Regions from separate parts of the Paenibacillus sp. CFBP13512 genome, predicted to be linked through region 1. Evidence: predicted binding sites of a transcription regulator. Region 1 holds the regulator's gene; each other region holds the start of a gene.
What was found. The regulator LexA, encoded in region 1, represses DNA repair genes until DNA is damaged. The targets are predictions, from matches to a motif close to CGAACATATGTTCG.
Positions count from the first base shown of each region.

Region 2: a site for LexA is predicted at 2,064-2,077, ahead of parE (DNA topoisomerase IV subunit B). Genes of this name have one in related genera too.
Region 3: a site for LexA is predicted at 3,540-3,553, ahead of PaeCFBP13512_RS01520 (WYL domain-containing protein). Genes of this name have one in related genera too.

Region 1 is NZ_QGAD01000003.1:62,667-68,151, reverse strand. Features, by position in the region: gene PaeCFBP13512_RS04760 (hypothetical protein) at 1-29, opposite strand, end outside; gene PaeCFBP13512_RS04755 (DUF896 domain-containing protein) at 213-422, opposite strand; gene yneA (cell division suppressor protein YneA) at 631-1,191, opposite strand; gene lexA (transcriptional repressor LexA) at 1,458-2,084, shown strand; gene PaeCFBP13512_RS04740 (hypothetical protein) at 2,160-2,633, opposite strand; gene PaeCFBP13512_RS04735 (hypothetical protein) at 2,749-2,985, opposite strand; gene PaeCFBP13512_RS04730 (glycoside hydrolase family 127 protein) at 3,012-4,988, opposite strand; gene PaeCFBP13512_RS04725 (MFS transporter) at 5,050-5,485, opposite strand, start outside.
Region 2 is NZ_QGAD01000001.1:28,378-33,862, forward strand. Features, by position in the region: gene parE (DNA topoisomerase IV subunit B) at 1-1,864, opposite strand, end outside; gene PaeCFBP13512_RS00145 (ABC transporter permease) at 2,231-3,220, opposite strand; gene PaeCFBP13512_RS00150 (ABC transporter ATP-binding protein) at 3,213-4,232, opposite strand; gene PaeCFBP13512_RS00155 (GDSL-type esterase/lipase family protein) at 4,276-5,094, opposite strand; gene PaeCFBP13512_RS00160 (DUF1450 domain-containing protein) at 5,320-5,485, opposite strand, start outside.
Region 3 is NZ_QGAD01000001.1:331,481-336,965, reverse strand. Features, by position in the region: gene PaeCFBP13512_RS01540 (amino acid ABC transporter ATP-binding protein) at 1-31, shown strand, start outside; gene PaeCFBP13512_RS01535 (SDR family NAD(P)-dependent oxidoreductase) at 140-895, shown strand; gene PaeCFBP13512_RS01530 (alpha/beta hydrolase) at 1,002-1,997, shown strand; gene murI (glutamate racemase) at 2,139-2,933, shown strand; gene PaeCFBP13512_RS01520 (WYL domain-containing protein) at 3,092-3,523, opposite strand; gene PaeCFBP13512_RS01515 (glycoside hydrolase family 3 C-terminal domain-containing protein) at 3,748-5,485, shown strand, end outside.

The sequences.
Region 1 (5,485 bases):
CGAACTTGCCTTTCCCAGGAACGGGACATACTTTGTTTCCCCCTAATAGATAATGTAAGCCTTACAATAAAAGCAGAAGACTTCCTTCTATCTTATCATGCCAGAACAAGCCCCAAATTTCTATAGCAAAATAGGATGCTCTGTTCTAGATCGGCCAGAGCACCCTTATTATCGTTCATTTTTCTTTTGTGGATTGAAGCTATTATATGTTCTTATTTCTGACTATTTTTGGTGTTATCCGATGATTCAGTATCTTCTACAAATTCAATTGTATCTAATTGTTGACGGAAATTACTGCGAATATTATTCAAATAAACAGCACGTAATTCATCACGTTCTATCGTTTCTTCTGCTGTAAGACCTGAACTTTTCTTTTTACGAGCTAATTCATTGATGCGTGTAATCAGTGTATCGATATCCATAATTAACCTCCATGTGATCGGTGTGCTTTTTGCCCCACTAACTTTGACATGTAAAAAAAAGCTTGTCAAGATCTATAGATCTCAACAAACTTTGACGATATTGATCGTTCGATCACAATATTCCTAACCGGATGACATTATCCCATACACAAACTACCTGCGATACATGTATCCATAAGTCATGTATATTTAAGTTCAGTATAGTGTATTAATCGTAAGGAATAACCAACACATCTCCTGCTTGGATTTCGCTTGAATCCAATTGATTCTCACTACGAATCTGAGCAATATAATCTCGCGTATCTGTCTGTACAGATTTGTATTCTTTCGCAATACTCCATAGACTGTCTCCTGCATGTACCACTACTTTTTGTGTAGGGCCTTCTACCTTGTCTGCAACTACGAAATTATGAATGACTCCACCGTATAACAATACGCCTGCAAAAACAAAACATACCATCAAACGTCCGCCTGATTTCCATTTTACTTTTTGCGCTGTGCTTTGGATAAGATGAAGTGTTTTTTGACGTAACGTCTTTTTGCCTTTTGGTTGAATCGGCTTGCGGATCTTCTGTACGGTAGGTACGTAAGTCCACTCATCCACAACTACATCTTTGTCCGCCCGTGTAGCATGAATAGCTTCTTGTTGTGCTTGCTTTTCCGAATAACCTGTTGATGTATGATGTATATCTGATCCTGATGTATCAATCTGTTGTTCATCCTCTTCAGACTGATTGTGGATGCTACGATATGTAGTATATTTTAACATTTTCATCACGCTCCAAACATTTGTTCTTGTTTTCTCAAATTCACTATAACACGAACATATGTTTTACTCAATAGTTTTTTACGAACTTTCGTTCGTGTTTTTTATCGCAACTTTTGGACTATAGATAATGCTATTTAGATGATGAATAGACTACGAAAATAAGCAAATAACAAATAAATATACAAATTTTAGAACTTATGTTTGTACGAACGGTAGTTCTATGTTATAATTTTGCCAAACGTTACTAGCATTGGGGTTGATAAGGTATGTCAAAAGTTTCAAGTCGCCAACAGGCCATTTTGGAATTTATCCGAAATGAAGTCAAACTTAAAGGTTACCCGCCATCTGTACGTGAAATTGGTGAAGCTGTAGGTCTTGCTTCTAGTTCTACTGTACATGGTCATCTGGATCGTTTGGAGAAAAAAGGACTGATTCGACGCGACCCGACCAAACCTCGTGCCATCGAGTTGTTGGGTCAAGAAGAGTCTGAAAGTAATATTCTTTTCGCTCAAACGGTATCTCGTGTTCCTATTATTGGAAAAGTAACCGCCGGTGTTCCGATTACAGCTACAGAACATATTGAAGATTACTTCCCTCTACCACAGAATTTTACAGGTGAAGGACAAGTATTTATGCTTTCTGTAGTTGGAGACAGTATGATTGAAGCAGGAATTTATAATGGTGATTACGTGATCGTACGTCAACAACAAACCGCTGATAATGGCGATATTGTTGTCGCTATGACAGAAGACGATGAAGCAACGGTCAAAACTTTTTATAAAGAAAAAGACCATATTCGTCTACAACCTGAAAATCCTATGTATCAGCCACTACGTCTGACGCATGTTACGATTTTGGGTAAAGTTGTAGGTTTGTTCCGTAATCTGCACTAAATCATATGTATCATAAGAAAAGACCACTATCTTAATCGATAGTGGTCTTTTTTGTAGTTTATTACTATTACATATTTATTGTATATATTTCCATAGAGCTGTTTTAATAACATCTTCAGCTTCGATCTCACTAAAAGGAACATCTACTTCTTTTCCATTCTGCTCCATTTTATACATCCACACAGGATGATCGATTGGATTTAAATATAATGATTCTACAGCAAGTTGAGGTTTTCCTGGATTGTGTGAGCAACTATATTCTATATAAGCTTCTCCATGATAGTGCTCAGTCAGATTTTTTTTAACAGCATTGATCGTAATAACAACGAGAGCGATTGTAATGACTAATTGAGTTCCATCTTTTTTTTGAACACTACAATCTTCTTTGAAATTTTCTTGGATCTCTTCTAAAATCGTAGAAAACTTCATCCATAAATCTTCGCAGTGTTCTAAAAAATGTTCGTGGATTTCTAAAGAATAGGTATGAGCTTTTTCCTTCTCTACTTTCTCTTCTCGCGCACGTATTGCCGCAGACTCAATCCAACCCATAACCTCACCTCTCTCATAAGTTAAATTACCCTTTCATCATAACCTAATCTGAGAGAATGAATACCTTTTATTTCCTCTTACTATTATATTTTTTCAACTAATATCTTGTTCTACCTTATCCAAAAAGCTTAGTATCCATTAATTTAGCTAATAATGCTTTGAAATCTTTACTTTCTGCTTTTTCTGCTAATTGAGATTCTAATATATTGAATTTTTCTGCTACAAAATAAGCATTCAAAAATACGCTCAGATGATCTTTGGCAATCGCTTCTGCATTCTCTTTATCTGATGAATAACTTGAAATCACAGTGTATGCAAATTTTTGGGGATCAATTTTCATTTTGGATTTCATTGTGTATTCTCCTTTCTGAATGTTTATTAAGCTTTATTAAGCCATACACGCATTTCGCCTATTTGTCGGTTCGCCCAGCAGTAATAAGGAATTAGACGTAACGCTGTAGACGTATACGTTTGAGGAGCTTTAGAAGCATATAATACATCTTCCCACTCTGGTTCTATATTTCTTTTTCGAGCTTCTACTTTAATCGTGCCTACTCCACCTAATAATTGTTCATCAAATTCATACTCATATGTCTGATCTTGCGTTAACTGAACCAAATGCAAATGCTCTCCATTATCAACCTCTTCTGCACAATATATAAATGGCCCTCGACCTATAGCAACTTTGCCTATATCCGCCCGTACTAATGGATGAGCGGTATATTCTTTAATCTCCATCGGTAACTTCAATTCTAGCTTGTCATTACTATGCCAGATTCGATCAATGTGTATATATCCGTTGATGGGGTCTGCATCTATAGGATTACCATTTAACAATAAAGAATAATGTTCAGCCCAGTATGGCAATCTAATGGCTAATGTAAACGAAGTGGATTGCTTCATCTGTGTGACTATAGAAACATCACCTTCCCATGGCAAATTAGTAATTTGCTCCAATTGCACAGGATGATCATTGATCTCTAACTCTGTTGTATGGGTCATAAATAAATGAGTGTATATCGTATTTGTGTCTGCTTGAACAGTATAAATATATTTGTGAAGTGATGTTAATAAGCGAGCTAGATTCGGCGGACAACAAGCACAACCGAACCATTCTGGTCTTGTAAATTTCACATGACTTTTCCCCGGATCATGACGGCTACTTTCTGGATGCACTTCTAGCGGATTGACATAAAAGAAATGCTTACCATCCAGCGCCATACCACCAATAGCAGTATTGTATAAGGCACGTTCTAGCACATCTGCATATTCAGATCTCGCTTCATTTTTGAGCATATTAAAGGCAAAAAAGATTAATCCGATCGAAGCACAAGTCTCACAATACATCGTATCATTAGGTAAATCATAATCGAGTGTAAATGCTTCTCCATCTACTGTTGATCCTATTCCTCCTGTAATATACATGCGTTTGTTGATTATATTTTTCCAAAGACGACGACAAGCTTCTAACATCGCGTTATCCCCTGCTAATAAAGCAACATCTGCCATAGCAGTACACATATAGACTAATCTTACGGCATGACCTTCTGCGGTCTGCTGTTCTAAAATAGGTTGATGTGCTTGATAGTACTCCAAAGGACGATGATTCATACCTTCAATTACAGCTTTGTGACCATTATCTGCTGCTTGTTGTCTGGCAAAAAATGTTGTATCCGTTCCACGCTCATACAGAAAATAACGGCTAAGCTCCAGATAACGTTGCTCTCCAGTCAATGAATACAGTTTGGTTAATGCTAGCTCTATTTCTTCATGACCATCATAGCCTTGAATCTGGTGTTCTTCTTTGCCAAAATGAACATCTATACAGTCTGCTAATCGACAAGCGATCGTTAATGCTTTTTCATTGTGAGTCGATTCATAATAAGCAACAGCTGCTTCAATAAAATGACCTGCACAATACAATTCATGACTTTCTGCTAATTTTTTAAATCTACGCTCTGGTTCTTCGATTGAGAAATACGTATTGAGGTATCCATCTTCCTCTTGTGCTAAAGCAATCAGATCTATCACGCCATCTGCTAATTCTTGTAACTCTGTATCCGCATGAATCGATAAAGAGTAAGCAACCGCTTCAAGCCATTTGTACACATCACTATCTTGGAAAACCCAACCATAATGATTACCCTGCTTCAATCCAGCAGCAATTTTGAAATTCTCTATTGCATGACTTTTTTCAGAAGGAATACTATTATCGTTTCTTTCTTTTTCAATCGTAATATTCGCATTATCGTTCAATACATTCCATTGATAAGGAATCATTTCTGTACGTACAAGTTCTCGATAATGAGCCCAGAATGGATCAGTAATCGTAAGTGATTTTAATTGTAAAGACATCGTATGTCTCCTCTCATGTTGTACATTATTGATAGTGATCGACCTATCCATCATTTTGTATTTAAGTATTAGTATGATGTTCTTTAATTAATAATTGTCTGCGGATATAACCTTCATTTTTTTCAAAGCGTCGGTAAAATAACATCGGAATAATACCTAAAGCAAATACGATAGCGGGTAACCAGATAAAGACGAACTGAATACCGGATAATGATTGTGTACTTTGAGCAACATTCGGTACATACCCAAACGAGGACATAAATTGTGTAGGAATAAATCCACCTAGCCCTGAGCCAGCTTTGATACAAAAAGCACTACCTATCGCTGTCAATATGCCACTTCCACGTAGACCTGATTTCCACTCGCCATAATCTACTGTGTCTGACAACATAGCAAACGGCATAGAACAAGCAATTCCTGAACCTATACAAGCTACAATCCAGCCTACAATCAATATGCTAATATGATCCCCTGCAAAAAAGAGAACCACTTGTCCG
Region 2 (5,485 bases), on a different contig from region 1:
TAAGTAATGTACGACTTTCAGGATTCATCGTTGTTTCCCATAATTGATCTGGATTCATTTCACCTAATCCTTTGTAACGTTGTAAATCTACATTTTTGCCGAACTCTTTCATCGACTGATTCAACTCTTCGTCTGTCCATACATAACGTTCTTGCGATTTTTTGCCGGCACGTTGAGAAATCTTGTACAGCGGAGGTTGAGCAATATAGATACGACCGTTATCGATCAATTGCTTCATATAACGATAGAAGAATGTTAATAGCAACACTTGAATATGTGCACCATCGGTATCCGCATCGGTCATAATAATGATTTTGGAATAATTGCTATCTTCTATGGCAAATTCAGTTCCTACTCCTGCACCAATAGCAGAAATAATCGCCCGATATTCTTCATTTTTCATTACATCTGCAAGTTTGGATTTCTCTGGATTCATCGGTTTACCTTTGAGTGGTAAAATCGCTTGAATCTTGGAATCTCGTCCTTGTTTCGCAGAACCACCTGCCGAATCTCCTTCGACAATAAACAGTTCGTTTTTAGAAAAATCTTTCGATTGCGCTGGACTTAGCTTACCGTTCAGATTCGAACTTTCGCTACGTTTGCGTCCTGTACGCATATCATCACGCGCTTTACGAGCTGCTTCGCGTGCACGAGAAGCTTGAACTGCTTTTTTGATCAGCTTTTGAGCGACTTGTGGGTTTTCTTCGAGAAAACGTTGCATATTTTCAGCGACTACCGCATCTACTGCTCCACGTGCGGAAGAACTACCCAATTGGTCTTTGGTCTGACCGACAAACTCTACATCTGACATTTTGACGCTTATAACCGCCATCATGCCTTCTCGTAAATCTCCACCTTCGAGGTTTTTATCTTTTTCTTTGATCAGTGCTGTTTTACGAGCATAATCATTCAATACACGAGTATATGCTGCTCTAAATCCTGTCTCATGCGTACCGCCGCCCCGTGTAGGGATGGAGTTTACAAATGAAGCAAGCGTTTCAGTATATCCTGCATTGTACTGCATCGCTACTTCGACTTCGATATCTTCACGCTCGACATTGAAATGAATCACATCATGAAGAACATCTTTGCCTTCATTCAAAAACTCTACGAATTGACTGGCTCCGCCTTCATAATAAAAACGATCTTCTTTATCATTACGATCGTCTTTAAGTAAAATTTCTAAGCCTGAATTCAGAAAAGCAATTTCTTGCAGACGCTCAGCAAGTGTATCGTAATTCAATGCAATTCCTTGTTGGAATACACGAATATCTGGTTTGAATGTAACTTTTGTTCCTGTAATTTTGGTTTTGCCAATGACTTCAAGACCACTTACAGGCTCACCTACATGCTCTTTTTCTTTTTTATCAACCCAATATTCAAAACGTTGACGGTGAATACCACCATCACGATAAATTTCTACTTCTAGCCACTCGGATAATGCATTCGTTACTGAAGCACCAACTCCGTGTAGACCTCCGGACTTTTTGTATCCTCCACCGCCGAATTTACCACCTGCATGCAAAATAGTAAATACAACTTGTGGTGTAGGTACTCCACTTTTATGCATTCCTGTCGGAATACCACGTCCGTTATCAAAAACCGTAACCGAACCATCTTTGTTCAGTGAAATCTCGATTTTTGAACAATGTTTTGCCAAATGCTCGTCAACTGCGTTGTCCACAATCTCCCATACGAGATGATGAAGCCCAGATGAACTTGTACTACCGATATACATCCCCGGACGTTTCCGTACGGCAACCAGCCCTTCAAGCACCTGAATGTCGTCAGCATCATACCCGGAAACTGGCGGATTAACATTACCACGGGATGAATTTGTGAGTGAATCGATCTTTTCGACCATTCATGGTCCCCCTCTTTAATCTAAATATTGCTTTGTTCTGTTTGACCTACGATTAGCATTATAAATCTTAGTCGAAAATTATACCATAGGTAAATCAATAATCGCGCTTGACCCCGAACCATCATATCATACGCTTTTATTTTGTCGACACTTTTGATTTACATAAAATGTAATTTATTCGATAGATAAATGTATAATGCAAACACATGTTCCTTTTATTCTTTAAGTGTAATCTAATCTTTTCATTTCGTAAACCCACTTGTCACATTATTCTACGATTTCCCATTATATTAGCTATAATGATCTTTTGTAAATAAACTTGCCTGCTGATCTTCATAAGATAAGCAGGCAATCATACTATACTTTTTAATTGAGCACATCTCTTTTGGTAAATACAGCAAATGAAACAATAACTGACGCTAATGCCCATACTGCCAATACGCCAAGCGAGAATGGTAATGTCATGCCTTCAATCGGTGCCGGGCTTCCTGATAAATAATTAGTCAGTCCCAAATTAACCATAAATAAATATTTAGCTGTGCTCCACGAAGCCGCCATATTGGTCAAAATGGTACCTGCAATCAATGCCGCCATCATAATAACGATACTGGCTGCGGTACTTCGTACTAACACAGATACCATAAAGGCAAGTAATCCGACGGTCAACCCGACAAACCAGATCAATCCCATTTGCATCAAAATAAATTGCCACTGGGCTATAGCGTGTACACTACTCATATCGGTTCCTGTATCACCCGGCTGGAATCCGGTAAATACAGGAATGTTAAATCCACTGTATCCGAATGCTGCCCCTGAGATGACGTAGGAAATAATAAAGGTTGAAACGACAATCAGCGAGACAAACATCGTCAGTGTAATGAGTTTACTTAACAATACTTTCCACCTACGAATCGGCCTTGTAAGCAACATTTTGATCGTTCCGCCTGTTCGTTCTGCCGATACCAGATCAGAAGCAATCGTCATAATAAGCAGTGGGATAAATAAGCTACTGGAGTTATCCAGAAATTCGCGAGTAAATGTAACGCCACCCGGTTCATTCGGATTCACATCATTTTCTAAATAATATTGCATCTGTTGGACAAACACACGACGGTATTTTTTCCATTCTTCAGGTACACGATCACTACCTAATGAGTTCTGGTTATCTGTGATTGCTTGCTGTAATTCAACACGCCAATCTTCACCGAACTTGGTGCGATTTTCTTGGGCTTGACGCATCTGCGCATAAGTAAACATCGGTACCAGTACTAATAAAACCAATAGCACGACATAAAATCTTTTTTTCTTAATAATTTTTATCGTTTCATTCTGTACCAATGGCCATATACTATTCAATAAATTCACCTTCTGTCACGCCCAGAAATAGTTGTTCCAATGTCGGGCTAAGTTTGCGTACATTATGAATCTGAATCCCTGCTTGCACAAGTGTAGCAATCGTTGTCGAAATGTATTCTTCAGGGGTTGCGGTGATAATAGAATGCGGTCGAAGTGATGCTGCTGTATCGTTATCCAAGTTAGAACTCTCCAGATCAAGCACTTGAATAGAAGGTATTGATTGAAGAATCTGTTCTCCTTGTGCTTGAGGTTCTAATTCCCATATCACAAGATGCTGTGTATCTTCTACCAGCTCTGTTACTCCGCCTACAGCAATAACACTTCCTCGTCCCACAATCGCCACTCGATCACAAAGCAATTGAATTTCACTGAGTAAATGACTGGATACAAACACAGCCATACCTTGCGATGCCAGTTCGCGGATAAAAATACGCATATCTCGAATCCCTTTAGGATCAAGTCCATTGGTCGGTTCATCTAAAATAAGCAATTTAGGGCGACCTAACAACGCTTGAGCGATCCCAAGCCGTTGACGCATACCTAGTGAGTACTTGCTTACTTTATCGTGGATACGCTCATCCAGACGGACAATCTCGGTGACTTCTTGAATCCGTTTCTCATCTACACCGGGCTGCATCCGTGCAAAATGCTCTAAGTTTTCCCATCCTGTCAGGTAAGGATACATTTCAGGATTTTCAACAATTGAACCGACATAAGCCAAAGCCTTCTCCGGTTGCTTGGTCACATCGTAACCGCAAATATTGATCGTTCCTTCTGTGGGGCGAATCAGATTCACAAGCATTCGAATCGTTGTTGTTTTACCTGCACCGTTCGGTCCTAGAAAACCAAAGATTTCACCTGCTTTGACTTCAAAAGTGACATCTTTGATAATCCACTTTTTGCCGATTTTCTTTTTGACATGCTGGACAGATAATACAATCTCTTCTTGAGATGATACAGACTGCGAATCAGCCGTTGCTATGGGATGGGTTGTTGTTAATTTAGAATCCATTATGATCTAGCTCCTCTCTCATTTCCATACAGGGTATACCTCATTATTCGATACTCTGGACGACACGTTCTGCAATTTGTTCATAACCTGTACCATTAGGATGGAAATGATCAGAAGATAAATATTTATTTAGATTTTGCTGAAATAAATCAAACGTAGGAATAAGCGACATATTGGATTGACTGTTAATAATATTCAGTGCGGTAGTATTCCATGCGGTTACAGCTTCATTACCAGGTACACGTATTTCAGGTAAATCAGAGAATGGGTTATACAGTCCGAGGTATAAAATATGAGCGTCTGGATTAATTTGAGCGATTCGCTCTAAGATTTGTTGTAATGTTTTGCTGGCTTTCGGTAAATTGGCAAGCAATTGTTGTTTGCTTGGCGCTTGTTGTGTATTACCAAGGGCTTCTCCAGCATTAAATAAATCATTAGCACCGATCGATACAAAAATCATATTCGATTGTTTCAATATATGTTGGACACCGGGTTCTTCTAATGAAGAAAGTACTGATGCTGTTTTTTGACCGTTAATGCCTAAATTAGCGATTAATTTAGCTTCTTTACCGTTTTTTTGCAATAAGTCTACGGTTCGACGAGCAAATCCACTACCATCGTCATCTCCTGTACCTTTAGCAAGTGAATCTCCTAAAACAGCGATTTGAAAAGATCCGTCTGTTGCAACAGTCGTTGCTGGTTTTGCTCCACTTGTTGTTGCGTCGGATGTATACGTGCTCCCTACAGGGTTTAATACATCAGAAATGGCATAAATAAAGCCGCCAATCAATACAATCGTGGCTACAATGGATGTGATGCCTGTGATTCGCCAGATACGCACTGACGATTTGGATGATTTCATTATTTGGCCTCCTGTGTTAGAAATATGAACAACATCTGCCACTTGGTATGATGACTCGCGGTTCATTTTAATATAGGTTATCTATCTATTATATACAGTACGTGTACAACTTCCAAACAGTTAGAAACTATCGCTTCTATTTTTAAATCGATAGACAGCAAAAAGAAGATGGTTATATTATCAATCCACCATCTTCTATACATAGAATGATCTATTTAAAAGTAATTATTGTTTTACTTTCTTCTTTTCTTTTTTACCTTTTTTATCATTAGATGCATGAATCATTTCGACCAATTTGGCATATAATAGTTCTGGGGTTTCTTCGCATATCAGTGTCTTTTTCCCCACTAAAGCGATCGGTTGTTTGCGACAAGCTTTACACTCGCTTAAG
Region 3 (5,485 bases), on a different contig from region 1:
CAAAGCTTTTTTAAGTCGAGTAGAAAAGTAAGTCTAATGAGCCAGTAATAGATAGCAGGCTAATTGAGGATTGCGGAACAGAGTAGGTTCATCTAAGATCATATCGTAATCATAAAGACTGATCTGATGGAGGCGTACGATGAATACACAATCAAAAGTAGCTATTATTACAGGTGCAGGAAGTGGACTGGGTCAAGCTACCGCTCTCAAATTAAGCGGTAACGGCATTACGGTCGTCGTGGTAGATATCTCGGAAACAGCTGGGCAAGAAACGGTATCGATGATCGAAGCCAAAGGAGGCACAGCGCTTTTTATTGCTGCTGATGTTAGCCAAGCACCACAAGTAGAGCATTTTGTTCAGCAAACAGTAGCTACATTTGGACGAATCGATATGTTTTTTAATAATGCAGGGATTTCCGGTCCTGGACTCAAATTAGCTGATCATAGTATTGAGCAATTTGATCAGATTATTAATATTAATTTACGTGGAGCATTTTACGGGATGAAATATGTTATTCCTGAAATGCTTAAAATAGGTGGCGGGTCTATCGTCAATACAGCTTCTACCGCAGGTGTAGTCGGTGTACAGACAGTAGCTCCTTACGCCGCTACCAAGCATGGAATTATCGGTTTGACACGTACCGCTGCGATTGAATACGGTCAAAACAATATTCGTGTGAATGCAATTGCACCCGGTACAATCGAGACACCGATGGTAGCTGAATTCGGAAGACAGAATCCAGAGACAATGAAAGCAACCGTTGATAGTATTCCTTCGGGACGATTAGGCAAACCCGAAGAAATTGCGAATCTAGTATCTTTCTTATTAGGAGATGAAGCACCTTATATCAATGGTGCTGTCTATGCCATTGATGGAGCTGTAACCGCGCAATAAGATAGAATAGGTTATCGTATCAGAATTTGGTACAATACGTATGCAAGAACCCTTGAATCATCATTTCAAGGGTTTTTCTTATTTTGACATTATAGGAGCTGAAGACATGACTACACTAACATACACACGTCTTATTAACCGAACACTTGAAATTTTGGCAGAGCAGAGCAGTCAAGAAGCTTATACTTATATAACTGAACATGCGAATGAAGTAAAAGGTAACGATGCACAAGTGTATAATTTCCGTTATTCTTTAGCGGCTGCTTCAGGTATGAATACAGAAGCATTACAACTACTACAAGAAGCTATTTTGGAAAAAGGATACTGGTATTCTTCTACATACTTACTGGAAGAAGAGGATTTGAAGTCTTTACGTGATCAAGATGAATTTCAAAAATTAGTCGAATTATGTGTAGAACGAGAAACATTAGCACGCGAAGAGTCTACACCTGAATTGAAAATTCTGTACCCGAATGATCAAGAAGATCATACAATACAACAGACGATTATTGCTCTACATGGTGATCAGGAAAATATCGAAATTGCAGAACCTTATTGGATCAGTCTGTTAGATCATCATTATCGTCTAGCTTTACCTCAATCTTCACAAATTCTGTTCACCGATGCGTATGAGTGGGAAGATGTAGAGCAAGGTATAGAAGAATTGAAATGGCATCTTAGTGATATTATGACCGAAGATGCTCTAAGCCCTTCAACTACATCCTTGAAGCCGATTGTAGGTGGATTCTCAGCAGGAGCAAGAGTGTCTCTATATACTGCGATTCAAGACCCTACAGCGTTCAGTGGCTTGATTCTGGTCGCACCGTGGTTACCAGAAGCTTCAGAATGGGAGAAAGGGCTAGCGGGATTACAGGAAGCTGGTGTTAAACTTTCGATTATGTGTGGAGAATGGGACGATGATTGTCTGCCGGGTACGATGGAATTGATCGAAGCTCTACAAGAAGCGCATGTAGATTACCAATATATTGAGCTTCCTGAACTGGATCATGATTATCCTGAATCTTTCGCTCAGTTATTACACGAATCGGTAACTTATATTCAATCGACAGAACAAGACCAAGACCAAAACCAAGAAGAATGAATATTAAGGAATAAAGTCGAACAGTGAGCATTATCTATTAAATAAGGTTTGATTTTAAAAAACAAACAAGAAAAGTTATAATGAAAGAACGACTTTATTACAAAGACAACAAGTTGCCGTCTTGAAAGAAGAGTGAATAAATTGAAAATTGGTGTGTTGGACTCGGGGATTGGTGGATTAACTGTTTTACATGAGATGTTAAAGGTATTGCCAGAGGAAGACTATATTTTTTATGCAGATACTCAGCATGTGCCTTATGGTGAAAAGCCTAAAGACGAAGTGCGTCAGTATATTTTTGAAGCGGTAGATTATTTAGCTGCGCAAGATATTAAAGCGCTGGTGATTGCTTGTAATACAGCTACCAGTATAGCAGTCAATGATCTACGTCAAGCTTATGACTTTCCTATTCTAGGTATAGAACCAGCGGTGAAGCCTGCGGTTCAGAACAGTATGATTAAGCGCAAAAAGGTATTGGTCTTCGCAACCACATTAACATTACAAGAAGAAAAATTTCAAAATTTAGTCCGTTCTATTGATACTGCTGATATTGTAGAAAGTTTGGCTTTGCCAGGGTTGGTACAATTAGCTGAAAAGCGTCAATTCGCAGAGGAAGAAGTGCAGTCTTATTTGGAACAAGCGCTATCTGGACTTGATCCCAATCAATACGGAACTATCGTCTTAGGATGCACTCATTTTCCTTATTTTAGAGAACACTTGCATCATTTCTTTCCAGAAGAAGTAGATATTATTGATGGTGGAGAAGGCACAGCACGAAATTTATATCGTATATTACAACAACATTCTTCAATTGGTGAAGGAACAGGTAAGATAATGTATGTAGAATCTGGCAAAGTTATTCATGAGGCAGAGCAGTTAGAAGCTTATCATCAATTGTTAGTCAGATTATCGTCCCCATCCCCATTTCGCTCATCCTAAAAAATGATTCTATCCTCATATATACCAAGTAAAGCGCAGCCTATCATGATAAGCTGCGCTTTTTGCTATACAAATCAGCAAAAGATGTAGTGTACATCAGCAAATATTTTTTGGATAAGCAGTATTCTAAAAATGGAGTACACTTTCCACAGCTTTGGTTAAGAAACCTGAGTAGGAGAAGTAGAAGCAAGAGCAGACGGTGTAGAATGACGAAGGGAACGGGTAGCTTTGATCGACATAGATTTACGTTTGGTTGCAGGAGGTCTAACCACAGATGTATTGACAGCATGAGAGGATGAGTTAGTGAACGTCTGAGGAATAACTTCTGCTCTCGTCGGAGAAGCAGTGTATCCTGTTAGACGAGGATGAAGCGGTTGAACAGGCTTAATCGTAGGCTTCAGCTTGGACTTCGCAGGTTGCCATGCCAAAATCTGATCTTCACGAAATGTACGTGGACTTCCTGTACGTAGACAGTCTGCATATACCAGACCTTTACGAATATGCTTAATCTCTATACGTCGTTGAGTCAATTGATTCGAACGATCCATATACACAATTTCTACAATTTCGCCTCTATATTTAGATAACATATCGTATTCTCCTATCCGAACATTTGTTCTTATTTATATTCTTATTATATACGAACATACGTTTCTTTTTCAAGTGTTATTTAAACCTTATTTATAATCATTCAGATAAGTACCAATTACATATGGATCGTACCATACGAACTATTGATTTCAGTCTATGCTTATATTGGGTAAGTGAAGTGATAACGATTTATGGATAAGTACAGTTATTCAAGGAGGACATAATGAAAACTAATATTCCACAATTATTATCTCAAATGACGCTTGAAGAAAAGGCGAGTCTTTGCTCAGGTCTTGATTTCTGGAAAACACAACCGATCGAACGTTTAAATATTCCGTCTGTCATGATGACCGATGGGCCGCATGGATTACGTAAGCAAGGGAAAGAAGCTGATCATCTAGGGTTAAACGATAGTGTACCTGCGACTTGTTTCCCTTCAGCGGCAGGCATGGCTTCTTCATGGAACCGTGATCTTATCCGTCAAGTAGGGGAAGCACTAGGTCAAGAATCACAAGCAGAAGATGTAGCTGTATTGCTTGGACCTGGAACCAACATCAAACGTTCGCCGTTATGTGGACGCAACTTTGAATACTTTTCTGAAGATCCCTATCTTTCTGCGGAATTAGCTGCTCATCATATTCAAGGGGTACAAAGTCAGGGTGTCGGTACATCACTCAAGCATTTTGCTGCTAACAATCAAGAAGAACGTCGTATGAGTGTAGATGCGATTGTCGATGAGCGTACATTGCGTGAGATTTATCTAGCTAGCTTTGAAGGAGCGGTTAAGAAATCTCAACCTTGGAGCGTTATGTGTTCTTACAATAAATTAAATGGAACATATACAGGAGAAAATAAATTTCTGTTAACCAAAGTATTACGTGAAGAATGGGGATTTGAAGGGTTTGTAGTCTCCGATTGGGGCGCTGTGAACGAACGTGTAGACGGACTTCGTGCAGGATTAGAACTTGAAATGCCTGCTAATAATGGTATTGGTGATGCCAAAATTGTCAAAGCTGTTCGAGAAGGACAATTGGATGCAGAGGTATTAGATCAAGCCGTTACCAAGATTTTGGAATTTATTTTCAAAGCGGTCGAGCAACGTCAAGCAGATGCTACGTATAATGCAGATGAACATCATGCACTAGCGCGTAAAATAGGACAAGAAAGTATGGTTTTACTCAAAAATGAAGATCACCTTTTACCTCTTGCTAAAAAAGGAAAAATTGCGGTGATCGGTGAATTTGCACAAAATCCTCGTTATCAAGGCGGCGGCAGTTCCCATGTGAATCCAACTCAACTGGATAAAGCATTTGACGAAATTACTCAATTAGTAGGTGATCAAGGTCAGGTATCGTATACAGCTGGATATGATCTCGATAGCGATGATGTCCAAACCACATTAGTCCAAGAAGCGGTACAACAAGCAGCAGAAGCAGATGTGGCTATTTTGTTTACTGGCTTACCTGATCGGTATGAATCTGAAGGATATGATCGAACTCATCTCAATATTCCGCAAAATCATCAACAATTAATCGAAGAAATTGCTAAAGTACAGCCTAATCTTATTATTGTTCTTAGTAACGGCTCACCTGTAGAAATGCCGTGGATCAACCACGCCAAAGCTGTATTAGAAGGATATCTGGGTGGACAAGCATTTGGAGGTGCAGTTGCGGATCTACTCTTTGGTGAAGTAAGTCCAAGCGGTAAATTAGCAGAAACGTTCCCTATGCATTTAAGTGATAATCCATCATTTTTATATTTCCCGGGGGAAAAAGATCGGGTCGAATATCGTGAAGGTATTTTTGTAGGTTATCGTTATTATGATACCAAGCAGGTAGAGCCTTTGTTCCCATTTGGTTACGGACTCAGTTATACGTCATTTGAATATAGTGATCTACAGTTAGATCGTCAGCAATACAGCGACCAAGATAAAGTAAAAGTGAGTGTGACGATTACCAATA